DNA from 4 places in the Streptosporangium oxazolinicum genome. Region 1 is predicted to be linked to each of the others. Evidence: riboswitches for the same ligand, from Rfam matches in the RefSeq annotation. Region 1 holds a riboswitch; each other region holds the start of a gene.
What was found. A riboswitch is a leader RNA that binds a small molecule or an ion and turns the genes downstream of it on or off. The one in region 1 is predicted to bind cobalamin.

Region 2: it holds a riboswitch for cobalamin, as region 1 does, so the genes downstream of both, ABD817_RS36530 (ABC transporter substrate-binding protein) here and cobN (cobaltochelatase subunit CobN) in region 1, are expected to answer to the same signal.
Region 3: it holds a riboswitch for cobalamin, as region 1 does, so the genes downstream of both, bluB (5,6-dimethylbenzimidazole synthase) here and cobN (cobaltochelatase subunit CobN) in region 1, are expected to answer to the same signal.
Region 4: it holds a riboswitch for cobalamin, as region 1 does, so the genes downstream of both, ABD817_RS27190 (CbtB domain-containing protein) here and cobN (cobaltochelatase subunit CobN) in region 1, are expected to answer to the same signal.

Annotation. Positions count from the first base shown of each region.
Region 1 is NZ_BAABAQ010000007.1:304,865-308,894, forward strand. It holds gene ABD817_RS20900 (precorrin-3B synthase) at 1-742, opposite strand, end outside; cobalamin riboswitch at 789-961, shown strand; gene cobN (cobaltochelatase subunit CobN) at 1,125-4,030, shown strand, end outside.
Region 2 is NZ_BAABAQ010000019.1:114,239-118,268, reverse strand. It holds gene ABD817_RS36540 (LysR family transcriptional regulator) at 1-596, opposite strand, end outside; gene ABD817_RS36535 (MFS transporter) at 669-1,946, shown strand; cobalamin riboswitch at 1,960-2,158, shown strand; gene ABD817_RS36530 (ABC transporter substrate-binding protein) at 2,290-3,285, shown strand; gene ABD817_RS36525 (FecCD family ABC transporter permease) at 3,330-4,030, shown strand, end outside.
Region 3 is NZ_BAABAQ010000017.1:153,197-157,226, reverse strand. It holds gene ABD817_RS35075 (response regulator transcription factor) at 1-12, shown strand, start outside; gene ABD817_RS35070 (poly-gamma-glutamate hydrolase family protein) at 31-810, opposite strand; gene bluB (5,6-dimethylbenzimidazole synthase) at 1,089-1,709, opposite strand; cobalamin riboswitch at 1,742-1,937, opposite strand; gene ABD817_RS35060 (prolyl oligopeptidase family serine peptidase) at 1,975-3,993, opposite strand.
Region 4 is NZ_BAABAQ010000011.1:205,512-209,541, reverse strand. It holds gene ABD817_RS27205 (magnesium chelatase subunit D family protein) at 1-287, opposite strand, end outside; gene ABD817_RS27200 (histidine phosphatase family protein) at 338-901, opposite strand; gene ABD817_RS27195 (CbtA family protein) at 898-1,638, opposite strand; gene ABD817_RS27190 (CbtB domain-containing protein) at 1,646-1,840, opposite strand; adenosylcobalamin (AdoCbl) riboswitch at 1,858-1,991, opposite strand; gene dop (depupylase/deamidase Dop) at 2,110-3,627, opposite strand; gene ABD817_RS27180 (acyltransferase family protein) at 3,715-4,030, opposite strand, start outside.

The DNA of each region.
Region 1 (4,030 bases):
AGGCGGTGACGTCCCGGGTGGTCAGCTCGTCGAGGAACGCCCCGGCGGCGGCGAGCAGGGCGGTCACGGCTCCGTCCAGCGGGACGCGCAGACCGGTGTCGGTTCCGGCGAGGATCAGCGCGACCTCGTCCGGCCCCGTCGGCAGGATCCCGGCGTCCGCCCCCAGACCGGCCACGTCCCCCCGGCCGTCGTCGAGGGCGAACATGAACCGCCCCGGCAGGGCGGCGAGGGCGGGCCGGGCGCACAGCCGCCGGTCCAGCTCGCCGATGAGCGGGGTGACGTCGACGATCGGGCCGCCGCCCGGACGGCCCGGATGACCCCGGTGCTCCGCACCGCCCGGACCGTACGCATCGGTCGGCCCGGCACGCCCCACGAGCCCGGTCAGCTCCGCGAGCCCGGTCAGCCCGGTCAGCGGGGAGGCGAGGATGTTGCGGATCCGCTCGTGCGTCGCCGAGGGCAGCAGGCCCGCCCCCGCCATCCGGGCGGCGAACCCGCCGCCCGCACCGCCGTCCGGATTCTCCGGGCCGAGGCCGCGCACCTGGACGTTCGCGCGGGAGGTCAGCTCGATGACACCGCCGCCGTACGCGGAGGCGGCGTCGGCGAGCTCGCGCAGCTGGGAGGGGGTGAGGCGGCCTCCGGGCACGCGGACGCGGGCCAGGCCGCCGTCCGCGGCGGCGTGGACCTGGAGAGCCCCGGGACACGCGTCGAGTCGTGATCGTCCGGAAAAGTCGGCAATGGACACTCAGAGGATGTTAACGCCAGTTTCTTGCATCGAACCGGACTGCCGTAGTGTCATCGGTGGCGACGGCAAAGGGAGGAAGCCGGTGTGATTCCGGCGCGGTCCCGCCACTGTAACCGGGGAGCGAACCCCACCCGGGCCACTGTCCGACGACGGACGGGAAGGCCGGGGTGAGCACCGATCCGGGAGCCAGGAGACTCCAGCCGTCGCGGCCGACGACGACCCGGGGCGAGGACCCCGAGGGAGGAAGCTCCGTGCGCTTTTCGCCGTTCCCCCGCCGTACCGCGACATCGCGGTTCCCCCGTCACATCGTGGCATCGCCGTTTCCCCGCCACGCCGTGGCACCCCTGGGCCGTACCGCCCTGCCTCTCCTGGAGTGTGGCGCGTGATCCTCCTGCTCTCGACCTCCGACACCGACCTGCTGAGCGCCCGCGCGAGCGGCTCCGGCTACCGCCTCGGCAACCCCGCCAGGCTCGCCGCCACCGACCTCCCGCCGCTGCTGGAGGACGTCGACCTGGTCGTGGTCCGCCTGCTCGGCGGGCGCCGCGCCTGGGAGGAGGGCCTGGACGCCCTGCTCGCCGGACCCAGGCCCGTCGTCGTCCTCGGCGGCGAGCAGGCGCCGGACGCCGAGCTGATGGAGCTGTCCACCGTGCCCGGCGGGGTCTGCGCCGAGGCGCACGCCTACCTCGCCCACGGCGGCCCGGCCAACCTGACCGAGCTGCACCACTTCCTGTCCGACACGCTGCTGCTCACCGGCCACGGGTTCGCCGCGCCCGAGCCCACCCCCACCTGGGGGACGCTGGAGCGCGAGGCCCGCGACCAGGACGGCCCCGTCGTCGGGGTGCTCTACTACCGGGCCCACCACGTGGCGGGGAACACCGCCTTCGTCGAGGCGCTCTGCTCGGCGATCGAGGACGCGGGGGCGCGGGCGCTGCCGGTGTACTGCGCCTCCCTGCGCACCGCCGAGTCCGGCCTGCTGGAGGTCCTGCGTACGGTGGACGCGCTGGTGGTGACCGTGCTCGCCGCGGGCGGCACCCGCCCGGCGACCGCGTCGGCGGGCGGGGACGACGAGGCGTGGGACGTCGGCGCGCTCGCCGAGCTGGACGTGCCGATCCTGCAGGGCCTGTGCCTGACGAGCAGCCGGGCCTCCTGGGAGGAGAACGACGACGGCCTGTCCCCGCTGGACGCCGCCACCCAGGTGGCGATCCCCGAGTTCGACGGGCGGATCATCACGGTGCCGTTCTCCTTCAAGGAGATCGACGAGGACGGGCTCACCGTCTACGTGGCCGACCCCGAGCGGGCCTCGCGGGTGGCGGGTATCGCGGTGCGCCACGCCGCGCTGCGGCACATCCCGCCCGCAGAGCGGCGGCTGGTGCTGATGCTGTCGGCCTACCCCACCAAGCACGCCCGCATCGGCAACGCCGTCGGCCTGGACACCCCGGCCAGCCTGGTGCGACTGCTGGCCGCGCTCCGCGAGCGCGGGTACGACATCGGCGCCGAGGACGAGCTGCCCGGGGTGACCGCGCAGGACGGCGACGCGCTCATCCACGCGCTGATCGCCGCGGGCGGGCAGGACCAGGACTGGCTCACCGAGGAGCAACTCGCCGGGAATCCGGTGCGCATCGCGGCGAGCCGGTACGCCGAGTGGTACGCCACCCTTCCTGCGGACCTGCGCGCCCGGATGGAGGAGCACTGGGGCCCGGCGCCCGGCGAGCTGTTCGTGGACAGGTCGCGCGACCCGGAGGGCGAGATCGTGCTGGCCGCGCTGCGCTCCGGCAACGTGACGGTGATGGTGCAGCCGCCGCGCGGCTTCGGCGAGAACCCCATCGCGATCTACCACGACCCCGACCTGCCGCCCAGTCACCACTACCTGGCCGCCTACCGCTGGCTGGCCGACGGCTTCGGCGCGCACGCCGTGGTCCACGTGGGCAAGCACGGCAACCTGGAATGGCTGCCCGGCAAGTCCGCGGGCCTGTCGGCCTCCTGCGGCCCGGACGCCGCGCTCGGCGACCTGCCGCTCATCTACCCGTTCCTCGTCAACGACCCCGGCGAGGGCACCCAGGCCAAGCGCCGCGCCCACGCCACCCTGGTCGACCACCTCGTCCCGCCGATGGCCCGCGCCGACAGCTACGGGGACATGGCCAGGCTGGAGCAGCTCCTCGACGAGCACGCCTCCATCGCGGCGATGGACCCGGCCAAGCTGCCCGCGATCCGCGCCCAGATCTGGACGCTCATCCAGGCCGCCAGGCTCGACCACGACCTCGGCGTCGCCGACCGCCCGCACGACGCCGAGTTCGACGACTTCCTGCTGCACATCGACGGCTGGCTGTGCGAGGTCAAGGACGTCCAGATCCGCGACGGCCTGCACGTGCTGGGGGTCGCTCCCGAGGGGCAGCCGCGCGTCGACCTGGTGCTGGCCATGCTCCGCGCCCGGCAGATGTGGGCGGGCGGCGAGGCGCTCGTCGGCCTGCGCGAGGCCCTGGGCCTGGCCGAGGACGGCAGCGCGGGACGGATCGGCGTCGACGAGGCCGAGACCCTGGCGCGCGCCCTGGTCGAGGCGATGGAGCACCGCGACTGGGACCCGTCGGCGGCGGGGGAGGTGGCCGCCGAGGTCCTGGGCCGGGCGACCGCCGGGGCTGCGGGCGCTGGCACGACCGGTGCGACCGGTTCGGGTAACGGGCCCGGTTCAACCGGTACGACTGGTCAGGGCGGCGGTCCCGGCACGGGTGGCCCGGCGGGATCGGCCGACGCGTCCGGCGTTCCCGGCGCGGACGCCGGGACGGTGGAGCGCATCCTGCGGTTCGCCGCCGTCGAGGTCGTGCCCCGGCTGGCGCGTACCACCGACGAGATCGGCGCGATCCTGCACGCCCTCGACGGCGGCTACGTCCCGGCCGGGCCGAGCGGGTCGCCGCTGCGCGGGCTGATCAACGTGCTGCCCACCGGCCGCAACTTCTACTCGGTCGACCCCAAGGCCGTGCCGAGCAGGCTGGCGTGGGAGACCGGCCAGGCGATGGCCGAGTCCCTGCTGGAGCGCTACCGCGCCGACACCGGCGACTGGCCGCGCTCGGTCGGGCTGTCGGTCTGGGGGACCAGCGCCATGCGCACCGCCGGGGACGACGTCGCCGAGGTGCTGGCGCTGCTCGGCGTGCGGCCGGTCTGGGACGAGGCCTCGCGCCGCGTCACCGGCCTGGAGCCCATCCCCGCCGCCGAGCTGGGTCGCCCGCGCGTGGACGTCACCGTCAGGATCAGCGGCTTCTTCCGTGACGCCTTCCCGCACGTGGTGGCGATGCT
Region 2 (4,030 bases), on a different contig from region 1:
TCCATCGTCTCCAGCACCGACGTCCGCCAGGCGCACGTGTTCGAGAACAGCACCACCGGCAGCGGATCGGCGTCGGTGGCGACCCCCTGCCCGACCGCCCAGACCAGCGGCAGACGCACCGTCCAGCTCGGCGGCCAGGGAAGCCCCGGGACCTCGTCGAGCACGAGCTGGACACGCCCCGCGTCGTAGGCCTCCCGCATCTCCGCGTTGGAAAGGCTGAGCACCTCCAGCGTCGCGCCGGGGTGCAGCCGCGCGAGGTCGGCGAGTGCCTGGGAAAGGCGGGAGGCGGCGAGATCCTCGAGGAGTCCCACCCCGCAGTGCCCGGTGAGCGCACGTCCCGTCTCGGCGAGTGCCTGTGCCGACAGCGCGAGAATGCGCTCGGCGTAGGGCAGCAGTTCCTCACCCGCGCGGGTCGGCGAGACGCCGGACGGCGCCCGGTACAGCAGTGGGCTGCCGACGGCCCTCTCAAGCTTGCGCAACTGCTGGCTGAGCGCGGGCTGGGTACGGCCGAGTGCCGACGCCGCACGGCTGATGCTGCCCGCTCGCACGGCGGTGACGAACGACCGCAGCAGTGCGGTGTCGAGATCACGTGCCATAAGAATTCATTATGGCTGGTCCAATGAACTGACGGCTTCCTATGGCATTCCACAGGATCTAGCGTCAAAACGGTGATCGGATTTCGACAGGTGCTCGCGGTGCCGGGGATGACGCCGCTGCTGGCCATCTCGCTGCTCGCCCGTGCCGCGATCACGGCGGACGCGATGGCGTTGACGATGTACGTCGTCGTCGCCCTCGACATGAGTTACGCGGCGGCCGGGGCCGTGGTGGCGGCGCTCACCGCCGGTGTCGCGCTGGGCGGGCCGCTGCTGGGCCGGATGATCGACCGGCGGGGCCTGCGTACCGTGTTGTCGGCCACTGTCGTGCCGCAGCTCGTGTTCTGGCTGGCCGTGCCCGTGCTGCCGTACGTGATCTTGCTGGGTGTCTCCTTCGCCGCCGGTCTGCTGATGGTGCCGATCCAATCGGTCACCAGGCAGGCGATCGCCGCGATGACGACGGCGGGGCGGCGGCGGGCGGCGTTCGCGCTGGAGTCGGTGGTGGGCGAGCTGTCGTACCTGGTGGGGCCGCCGGTGGTGATCTTGTGCGCGGCGAAGGTGTCTCCCGGCGTGGTGGCATGGGGAGTGGGCACCGCGATCGTCGTCGGCGGGGCGGGGATCGCCCTGCTCAACCCGCCGCTGCGGGCCGAGGACGAGGCGGACGGCGAGGCGGCGGACCGGCCCCGGCGCAGGCAGTGGCTGGGAGCGCGCATGGTCGCTGTCCTGACGATGGGGTTCGGCGTCGCGATGCTGCTCAGCGGCGTCGACCTGGCCATCGTCGCGACCCTTCGAGAAGCCGGTCAGGTCTCGTGGGCGGCCGTGGTCGTCGCCGTGTTCGGGGTGACGTCCATCGTGGGCGGCCTGGTGTACGGAGCGCTGCCCCGGCCGATGCCCACCTGGCTGCTGCTCGGCCTGCTCGGGCTGGTGACGATTCCGGCCGGACTCGCCCGTGACTGGCCCTGGCTGTGTGTGGCCGTCGTCGGTGCCGGTCTGCTCACCGCGCCGACCCTTTCCACGGTCTCCGACGCGGTGAGCCGGTTGGCGCCGGCCGGTGTGCGTGGTGAGGCGACCGGCCTGCAGTCCTCGGCGGCGAGCGCGGGGTTCGCGCTCGGCTCTCCGGTCGTGGGGGCGGCGATCGACGCGTCCGTGCCGGCGGGCGGCTTCGCGGCGGCGGGACTGGCCGGCCTGCTCGCCGCGCTGACGGGATACCTGCTCTCACGCCGGTCGCCCAGGATAGTCGCCGGTGATCATGTTGCTCGCGGGGCGCCGGGCCCTCGCCGCCTGACGACTCCGGGGACGGCGCCCGCCGCGATCGGCCCCGACGTCGAACGCGGGGAGCCGCACCGGATCTGACCGGGGTGTGCGCTTTGTCGTTGATGAGTGGTGTGCGAGCATGGTCGGCGTAGGCGAGCGCGGACTGAGGAAGCCGGTGTGAATCCGGCGCGGTCCCGCCACTGTGATCGGCGAGCGAATCCCGAAGAAGCCACTGCCCGGATGACGGGTGGGAAGGCCGGGACGAGCCTCGACCCGAGAGCCAGGAGACTCACGCGGTCGCCTCCTCGATGAACTGGGGCGGATTTCCCCGGAGAGGAGTGGGCTCTCGTGCCCGTCGAGCCGGTGGCCGCGCCGAGAAGCCCTGTGGTGTTCCCTCTTTCAGATCCGCCCCGTTGTGCAGATTCCGTGAGAGGAACACTCCATGACGGGCAGACGCCCCACCTCCCTCCTGCTCGCCCTCCTGGTATCCGCGGTGCTGGCCGCCTGTGGCGGTGCCCCGGCTGAGAACGTCCCGGCCCCCGCTCCGGCGGCCTCCGCGCCCGCGGGCTTCCCGGTCACCCTCGACAACTGCGGCGTGACGAGCACGTACGAGCGGCCGCCGCGGCGGGCGATATCCATGAACCAGCACGCCACCGAGGTGATGCTGGCGCTCGGCCTGGAGAAGTCGATGATCGGCACCGCCTACCTCGACGACAAGGTGCTGCCCGAGTACAAGGCGGCCTACGACGCCATCAAGGTCGTCTCGAAGGAGTACCCGGCCTACGAGGCGCTCCTGGCCGAGGAACCCGACTTCGTCTACGGCGGCTTCGCCAGCACCTTCGACGAGAAGGAGGGCCGCAGCCGCGACGCCCTGGGGAAAGCCGGCATCAAGACGTACCTGAACGTCGAGGAGTGCGCCGAAGGCGCGGTGTCGGTGGACCTGATGGACACCGAGATCCGCAACGTCGCGAAGATCTTCGGCGTCTCCGACCGGGCCGAACCGCTGATCACCACATTGCGGGCGACCCTCGACGGGGTGAAGTCCAAGCTCGCCGACGCCACCCCGGTCAAGCTGTTCGTCTACGACAGCGGCGACAAGACCGCCTTCACCGCCGGAGGCAAGGGCGTCGGCAACGAGATCATCAAGCTGGCCGGGGCACAGAACGTGTTCGCCGACGTCGACAAGGTGTGGGGCGACGTGTCGTTCGAGCAGGTCGCCGAGCGCGCGCCCGACTGGATCGTCATCTACGACTACGGCGACCAGCCGGTGGCCGACAAGGAGAGGTTCCTGCTGGCCAACCCGGCGCTGAAGGACGTACCGGCCATCAAGGACAAGCGGTTCGCGGTGCTGCCATTGTCGTCGGTGGTGCTCGGCGTGCGGGCGCCGGGGGCCGTCGAGGCGCTGGCCCGGCAGCTGCACGCCGACCGGTTCAAGTGAGCGAACCGGTCGCGGGCGCCGTGCCGTTGGCGCGGCGCCCGGGGATGCCGTACCCGGTCGTGATCGGCCTGCTCGTGCTCCTGGTCGGCGGAGCGGTCACCGCGGCCGTCGCGGCCGGGTCGGTGGCCCTGCCGGCCGGGCAGGTGTGGGGCATCCTGCTCCATCACCTGCATCCCGCCCTGGCCGAACCGAGCTGGACACCCGTGCGGGAGACCATCGTGCTGGACGTACGGCTGCCGAGGGTCGTCCTGGCGGGGGCGATCGGCGCGGGCCTGTCGGTCTGCGGCATGGCCCTGCAAGCGCTGGTACGCAACCCGCTGGCCGACCCGATGCTGCTGGGGGTCTCCTCCGGCGCCAGCGTCGGAGCGGTCACCGTGGTGGTGTTCGGCCTGAGCGTGTTCGGCGCGTTCAGCCTGCCGATCGCGGCCTTCCTCGGCGCGCTGGCCGCGTTGGTGGCGGTCTACTTCCTGGCCCGCTCGGGCGGGCGCATGACGACGGTGCGGCTGGTGCTGGCCGGGGTGGCGACGGCCGAGGTGCTCTCGGCCGTGGCCGGCTTCCTGGTGGTGACCTCCAACGACCCGCACAAGACGCAGGCGGCGGTGCGCTGGATGCTGGGCGGCCTGGCCGGGACCACCTGGACGATGGTGTGGATCCCGGCGGTGGCCGTCCTGGCCGGGACCGTCGCGCTGGTCGGGGTGTCTCGGCCGCTGAACCTGCTGCTGGCCGGGGAGGAGGCCGCCGCCTC
Region 3 (4,030 bases), on a different contig from region 1:
TCGCTCAACTGACCGCCCGCCCCGTCCGCGTCAGAGTCCGGCCAGGGCGCGATTGACCGCGGCGGTGTATCGGTAGAACGCGCCGGTGCGGTTGGCCGGGTTCTCGATCCAGGAACGGTTCAGCCTCCCGCCCGCGAAGAACCGCTCTCGCTGGCCGCTGCTGATCTCAAGCTGCACCCCCTTGCCCCTGCGGTTCTTGTTGGCGATGTTGCTCGGGCTCCTTCCCGCGATCTCGGCCGGTACGAACTTCGCGACCGTGAACCCCGCGGCGCGCAGCTCCGCGGTGACCCTGCGGATCAGCGCCACGTCGCGACCGCCGACGTAGGTCGTCGGCCTGGCGCCGGACGCGCCGTGCCAGGAGACGGTGTAGTCGACCCGCGCCACCAACTTGAGCGCCCTGGGTTCGTCGAACCGGCCGGAGGTGATGTGCAGGTCACCGTTGCCGGATTTCTTGATGCCCTCGAACGAGTAGTAGGCGAAGCCTCGGGAGCTCGCGGAGTGGCTCGCGAGCTGGGTCGTGGGTGCCTCGATGCCCCCTCCGTGGATCGCGATATGCGCCACCCTGGCCCTGGCGGGGAACCGCTGGACACGCCGATAGTCGCTTCCCTCGCTCTCGTGGGCCGCGAGCTGGGCGTACCCGTCGTACGTGTCGGACGCGACGCCGAAGGGAATCCGGCTCACCCCGGCGACCGCCGCCCCCGGTGCGGTCCGCGCCGCGCCGTGGGCGGTGGCCGGGAGGACCATGCTCGCGCCCAGCGCGATCACCCCGAGCGTCGCTGGAAGACATCGGCGAATGGAATCGCTCTTCACGATCATCTCCTCGTGAGGTCCGTCACCGCGAGCATTTCCCGGGAGGATCCGGCATTCAAGTGTCACTGACACATCGCCGTCGTTTCGATGCCGATGGACGGCGGGCCACCTTTGGGCCTCGCCGCCGGAAGCGGAAACGGGCCGCGCTCACCTGAAGGTCGGATTGGGCGGCGGGGCCGAGAGCGGGGGGTGACGGTCCGCCGTGCGGGCGCGAAGACGTCACGGCGTTCGCCGGAGACCGGCTCCGGACGACCGTCCCGACCTCGCCGGGGCGCCGGTCACCAGCGGTCGTGGTGGACGACGTCGCCCAGCGGGCGCCGGTGACGCCAGCCGTGCCGTTCGAGGTCGGGCGTGGTCTCCAGGTGGGTGACCGGGCCGAGGCACAACCAGGCGACAGGGCGGATCCCGGCCGGGATGCCGAGGAGGCCGGCGAGGAAGGGCTCGCGGTAGAACGACACCCAGCCGACGCCGAGGTCCTCGGCGGTCGCGGCCAGCCAGAGGTTCTGGATGGCCAGGCACACCGAGTACAGGCCCGCGTCGGCGATGGCGTGGCGGCCGAGGACGGCGGGGCCGCCCCGGTCCCGGTCGTAGGTGACCACGATCGACAGCGTCGACTCCAGCACACCGTCGATCTTGATTCGGGCGAATCGCCGCGCGGCGGAGGCGTCGAGGGTCGCGGCGAAGACCTCCCGCTCGCGGTGAACGTGTTCGTGGAAGGTCTCCCGGATGGCGGCGTCGCGTACCACGACGAAGTCCCAGGGCTGGGAGAGGCCGACGCTGGGCGCGGCGTGGGCCGCCGACAGGACGCGGTGCAGGACCTCGTCGGGGATGGGCGCGCCGGTGAACTGCGCGCGCACGTCGCGGCGGCGGTGGATGACGTCGTAAAGCCGGTTGTCCATGGGCAGGCTCCCGCTGTGTACATGCCCCGTGCCGGGGCTGTGAGCGCGAGGCCGGTCTTCGGACTTCCGGATCGACGCCTGGCCACCCGCCTTCCCAGTCCGTGCCGGACCAGTGGCCGCGCGTACGCGCGTGGGTGGGGACTTCCCGGTCACCGCGGCGGGCCCGTGCCGGAATCACACCGGCTTCCCGATTCTCCCCGCCGGAGCGGAGCACCTCACAACAGTTCGCCGCTCGACACGGTAGCCGATTCCCGCCGGGATCGTGTCACCGGGCCGTTCGGGTGCCGGTGTCCAGGCTGGTGTCCAGGCCGGTGTGGGCGGCGAGGAAGGCGAGCATGTCGGCGGCGAGGCCGACGGCGCGGCCCGCCGAGCGGGAGCCGTGGCCGACGCCGCCCTCGTGGCGCAGCAGGATCGGCCGCGAGCCCGACGTCGCCGCCTGCAGCGCCGCGCACATCTTGCGCGCGTGCATGGGGTCGACGCGGGAGTCACCGCCGAACGTGGTCAGCAGCGTCGCCGGGTAGTCGACGCCGTCGGTGACCCGGTGGTAGGGGGAGTAGCCCAGCAGCCAGCCCAGCTGCTCGGGGTCCTCGGCCGAACCGTACTCGGAACGCCACGCCGGGCCGAGCCCCGACCGCTCGTACCTGACCATGTCGAGCAGCGGCGCCGAGCAGACGACGGCGGCGAACAGGTCGGGGCGCTGCGTCAGCGCGGCGCCGACCAGCAGCCCGCCGTTCGACTCGCCGCACGCGCCCAGCCGCTCGGGGGTGGTCCAGCCGTCCGCGACGAGCTTCTCGGCCGCCGCCGCGAAGTCGTCGAAGACGTTCTGCTTGCGCTCCAGCATGCCGTCGCGATGCCAGTCCGCGCCCTCCTCGCCGCCGCCGCGCAACTGGGCCAGGGCGAAGACCCCGCCCGCCTCGACCCAGGGCAGGACGTAGCTGGAGTACGACGGCGTGAGCGAGAGCCCGAACCCGCCGTAGCCGTACAGGATCGTGGGCCTGGGGCCCGAACCGGGGCGGGCCAGCACGACCATCCGCACCGGGGTGCCGTCCGCGGAGGCGCAGACCACCTGGCGGACCTCAAGCTCGGGGACCTCCACGGCGCCGGGCGCGGCGCTCCACAGCGACGTCCGACCGGTGCGCGTGTCGTAGCGGTACACCCCCGCGGGCGTGACGCTGTCGGTGTAGGTGAACCAGACCTCGTGGCCGCCCTCGGGGCGGGTGGTCATCCCTCCCGCCGAACCGAGGCCGGGCAGCGGCACCGGGCCGCGCCGCCTCCCGGTCGTCAGGTCGTGGACGCCGATCTCGCTGACCGCGTGCCGGGTCCGGCTCACGAGCAGCGCCTGCCCGGCGATCGCGAACTCCCCGATCACCGCCTCGGGGTCCTCGCCGACCAGGTCGATCCAGTGCTCGGGGCCCGGCCGCGCCGGGTCGGCCACGCACAGCCGTCCCCGTGGCGCGTCCAGGGTGGTGAGCAGGTACAGGCGCCCGTCGCGGCCGACCGCGGGCACCGTCATCGCGCCCGCCGCCCGCTGGACCACCCGCAGGTCGGGGCGCTCGGGGGAGGAGGACGACAGGTCGGCCAGCCAGAGGTCGTTGCCGTCGCCCGCCATCGCCGAGACCGTGAGCCAGCGCCCGTTGTAACTGATCCCCAGGCCGTACGAGCGCTCCTCACCCATGATCACGGCGTCGTCCTCGGCGGGGGTGCCGAGCCGGTGCAGGCGGACCTGGCGGGAGCGGACGTAGAAGAACGCCTTCCCGTCGGGCAGCCACGCCACGGGCGCGTACCGGCAGCGGTCGATCGGGCCGTCCACCACCCGGCGGGTGACGACGTCCATGACCCGCAGTTCCGACCGCTCGTCCCCGCTCCTGGACAGCTGGTACGCCACCAGCCCGCCGTCCAGGTCGGGCTGCCAGTGGTCGAGCGTGGTCAGCCCGCTCGGGTCGAGCTCCATCGGGTCGATCAGCGTCTCCTCCACCCCGTCGGGACCGGTGCGGTAGAGGACGGCGTGCTCCTGCCGGGCCGTACGGCGCAGGAAGAACCGGCTCCCGCCGCGCCACATCGGCGTGCCGACCGTTCCGGCCCCGGTCAGCGCGGCCACCCGCGAGTGCCACCGGTGGCGGCCCGGCAGCGCGCCCGCGTGTTCGCGCCACAGCTCCCCCTGGGCGTCCGTCCAGCTCCGCGTCTCCGGGCTGTCCGGATCCTCCAGCCACCGGTACGGGTCGGGAACCGCGTGACCGTGGAGGTGGTCGACGACGGGGTGCCGTTCGGCGGGAGGGTAGATCATCGGATTCCTCCGGTGTGGAGACCTTGGGCTCTGGACG
Region 4 (4,030 bases), on a different contig from region 1:
GAGCGAGCCTCCCCGGGCCGAGCCGGGGGTTCCGTACGGGCCTCGTGCGGCCCGTCGGGGCAGCCGGGGTCGGGGGCGGCGGGGTCGCAGGAGAAGCGGCAGCCGGTCACCACCTCGACGGGCGGCAGGAGCGCGGCCAGCGCCCGGACGACCGTGGACTTGGCGGTGCCCTTCTCCCCCCTGACCAGCACTCCCCCGACCCGGGGGGAGACCGCGTTGAGGATCAGCGCGAGTTTCAGGTCCTCCAGCCCCACGATCGCGGTGAAGGGATAGCGGGAGTCACGCACCTTCGGGATCTCCTTCGTCAAGTCGTCGGGCCGTCACGTCGGTGGAGCCGTCAGGGGGAGTAGCTGAGCCGCCAGCGCCCGCCGCGCCCGGTGAGCCTCACCTGGGCCAGTGGCGCGACGTCGACGCGCCAGAACGCCTGGGCGGGGGCGCCGAGGGCGTGGACGACCGCGGCGCGGATGATCGCCGGGTGGGTGACCGCGACGGCCCTGCCGGGGGCGCGGGCGGCGAGCCAGCCGGACACCCTGGCGAGGAGCGCGGTGACCGGTTCCCCGCCGTGGGGCGCCGCGCCGGGGTCGCCGAGCCAGGACGCGAGCGCCTCGGGTTCGGCGGCCTCGACCTCGCCGAGCGTCATGCCGCTCCAGCGGCCGTAGTCGCAGTCGGCCAGCAGCGGGTCGTGCTCGGCCCGCAGGCCGAGTGCCGCCGCCGTCTGGACGCAGCGCAACTCGGCCGGGCAGGCCGCGGGACCCGGGGCGAGGTCCCGCGCCATCCCCTCGGCCCGGCGCAGGCCGCGTTCGTCGAGCGGTTCGTCGCCCGGGAACGCGGCCCGCGCCGTCGCCGAGGTGGAGGCGTGGCAGACCAGGAGCAGGCGGGTGACCCCCGAGGGGGTCGTCACACCGGGCCGCGCCTGCGGGCGGCGAAGGCGAACAGCGCGCCGACACCGGCCCAGAAGACCACCTGGGTCCCTATGGAGGCGACCCTGAAGTCCCACAGGAGGTCGGCGGGGAAGCCCTGGGGCACCTCCGAGATCTCCGGCAGGAGGATCCAGGCCGCGACGACGGGGATCAGCACGGCGGCGCCCGCCGACAGCCAGCGCACCCACGGTTCGCTCCGCGAGGCGTAGCGGTGGGCGGCGACCCCGGCGGCGACGGCGAGGATCCCGATGACCACGGCGACCAGGTAGAGCACGGTGCGCTGGTTGATGGTCTCCGGATCACCGACAGCCGGTGGGTTGGCGGGATATTTCACGAAAGGGATGAGGACGACGGCGGTGAACGCGGCGGCGGCGAGGGTGACCGCGAGCACCGGTTCCGAGCGGGGTCCCGCCCGCCCGCGTACGGCCGCGTAGACGAGGGAGAACAGGCCCCCGACCGCCAGGCCGTACAGGCCGAGGGCGAGGAAGAGCCCGAAGCGCTGCCCGTCCCTGCTGACCAGGGCCTCCTCCTCGTCGTGGGAGTGGGCCGCGGTGCCGGTGTCGTCGTGCGTCTCGGCCGGGGCGGCGGCCGCGGCCGCCTCCTCCAGCGCGATGGCCTGGTCGATGCGCGGTTCGCCGACGGTGTAGGCGAAGACGGCCGCGAGCAGCCCTGCGAGCAGTCCGACGACGAGGCCCCGGACGATGAGTTTGGTGATCACCTGTGGCTCAGTGACACGGCACGCCGAGCAGGTGACGCCCGTCGTGCATGAGTTCGTGCAGGTAGTTTCCCGCCTGGGAGATCGCTCCCTGGTCGAAGGTGACCAGGTAGGCGAGGAGCAGCAGCACCGGTACGGCGAGCAGCCAGCGGGTGAGCGAGGGCCATGGGATGGGCTGGGCGTGCGGTGCCGAGATCTGGCTCACGGCCACCTCCTCCGGGATTGACGCGTCCCTTTTCGTAGGTCGGTGGCGGTCGAGTGTGACCTGGCTCCCGGCCCTCGCGGGCCGGTTACAGTGGCGCGACCGCACCGGAATCTCACCGGATTTCCCTCGCACCGCCACAAAACATCCGGAACGTACCCCGGTTCTCCGTCCCCCGTCAATCCGGCTGTCCGGTTCGCGGGGATCCGGCGAGCCCGGGTACGCCGAGGGGGGAGGCTGCCCGGCCGGGCCGCCTCCCCCCTCTCAGGCGGTCACTGCTCGCCGGTCAGCGCCGTCACCAGCTCCGCGGCGGTACGGCAGCGGTCGAACAGCTCGCCCACGTGGGCCTTGGTGCCGCGCAGCGGCTCAAGGGTGGGGACGCGCTGCAGCGACTCGCGGCCGGGGATGTCGAAGATGACCGAGTCCCAGGAGGCCGCGGCCACCGACTCGCTGTACTGGCTCAGGCAACGGCCGCGGAAGTAGGCACGGGTGTCGCTGGGCGGCACCTCGATGGCCCGCTGGACCTCTTCCTCGGTGACCAGGCGCTGCATGCGGCCCCGGGCCACCAGCCGGTTGTAGAGCCCCCGCTCGGGACGGATGTCGGAGTACTGGAGATCGACGAGTTGCAGGCGCGGGTGCGACCAGGGAAGGCCGTCACGGGTGCGGTAACCCTCCAGGAGCTCCAGCTTGGCCACCCAGTCGAGCTCCCCGGACAGCTGCATCGGGTCTTCCGCCAGGCGGGTGAGGACCGACTCCCAGCGCTCCAGGATGTCCTTGGTGGGCTCGTCCAGGCCGTTGGCGCTGCGCTCCTCGGCGTACTTGCGCGCGAGCTCCAGGTATTCCATTTGGAGCTGCACGGCCGTCAGCCTGCGGCCGTCGCGCATGGCGATCTCGTACTTGAGCGTGGGGTCGTGCGAGACCGCGCGCAGGGCCTGGACGGGGTTGTCCACCGCGAGGTCGCGGGTGAAGTAACCGTCCTCGATCATGGCCAGGACGAGCGCGGTGGATCCCAGCTTCAGGTAGGTCGAGATCTCCGACATGTTGGCGTCGCCGATGATGACGTGCAGGCGGCGGTATTTCTCCGGGTCGGCGTGCGGCTCGTCCCGGGTGTTGATGATCGGCCGCTTGAGCGTCGTCTCCAGGCCCACCTCGACCTCGAAGAAGTCGGCCCGCTGGCTGATCTGGAAGCCCTCGCCCCGGGAGTCCTGGCCGATGCCGACCTTGCCCGCGCCGGTGACGACCTGCCGGGAGACGAAGAACGGCGTCAGGTGCCTGACGATGTCGGCGAACGAGGTGGCCCGGCGCATCAGGTAGTTCTCGTGGCAGCCGTAGGAGGCGCCCTTGTTGTCGGTGTTGTTCTTGTAGAGCTGGATCGGGGCGTTGGCCGGCATCGCCGAGGCGCGGACCGCCGCGTCGTGCATCACCCGCTCGCCCGCCTTGTCCCAGATCACCGCCGCCCGAGGATTGGTGCACTCGGGCGTGGAGTATTCGGGATGGGCGTGGTCCACGTACAGCCGGGCCCCGTTGGTGAGGATCACGTTCGCCAGGCCGAGGTCCTCGTCGGTCAGCTGGCTCTGGTCGGCCACCTCCCGCGCGAGGTCGAACCCCCGTGCGTCCCGCAGCGGGTTCTCCTCCTCGAAGTCCCATCGCGCGCGCCGTACCCTGGCGGCCGAGGCCGCCAGGTAGGCGTTCACGACCTGAGAGGAGGTCACCATCGCGTTGGCCCCCGGCTGTCCGGGCACGGAGATGCCGTATTCGGTCTCGATGCCCATCACCCGCCGTACCGTCATGCGCACCCTCTGTTCGTCAGGGACTGTTTCTCTCCGTGGTATCTATTCCCGACCCTAGACCCTTCACTATGCCCGGTGGTCGGACAGTTATGGCACCGAAGCCTTTTCGCCCGTTGCGAGGGGAAACGGGGAGAGCGCGGGGAGCTGTGACGGAGACGGGGATTCGGCCCTTCCACGCCTCCTGGATTTGACGAACTCCTGAAGCGGGCGCTCGGCCACCCGGTACACCAGGTAGGAGAACGCCATCGCGGCCAGCAGGGTGACCAGGGCGGTCAGCGGGGGCGGCAGCGTGTCCCGCAGGGCGGGGACGATCAGGACCGCGGCCGGGGTGTGGAACAGGTAGAGCGGGTAGGTGAGCGCCCCCAGGACGACCAGGCCGCGCCAGCGCAGCCACCCCAGCCAG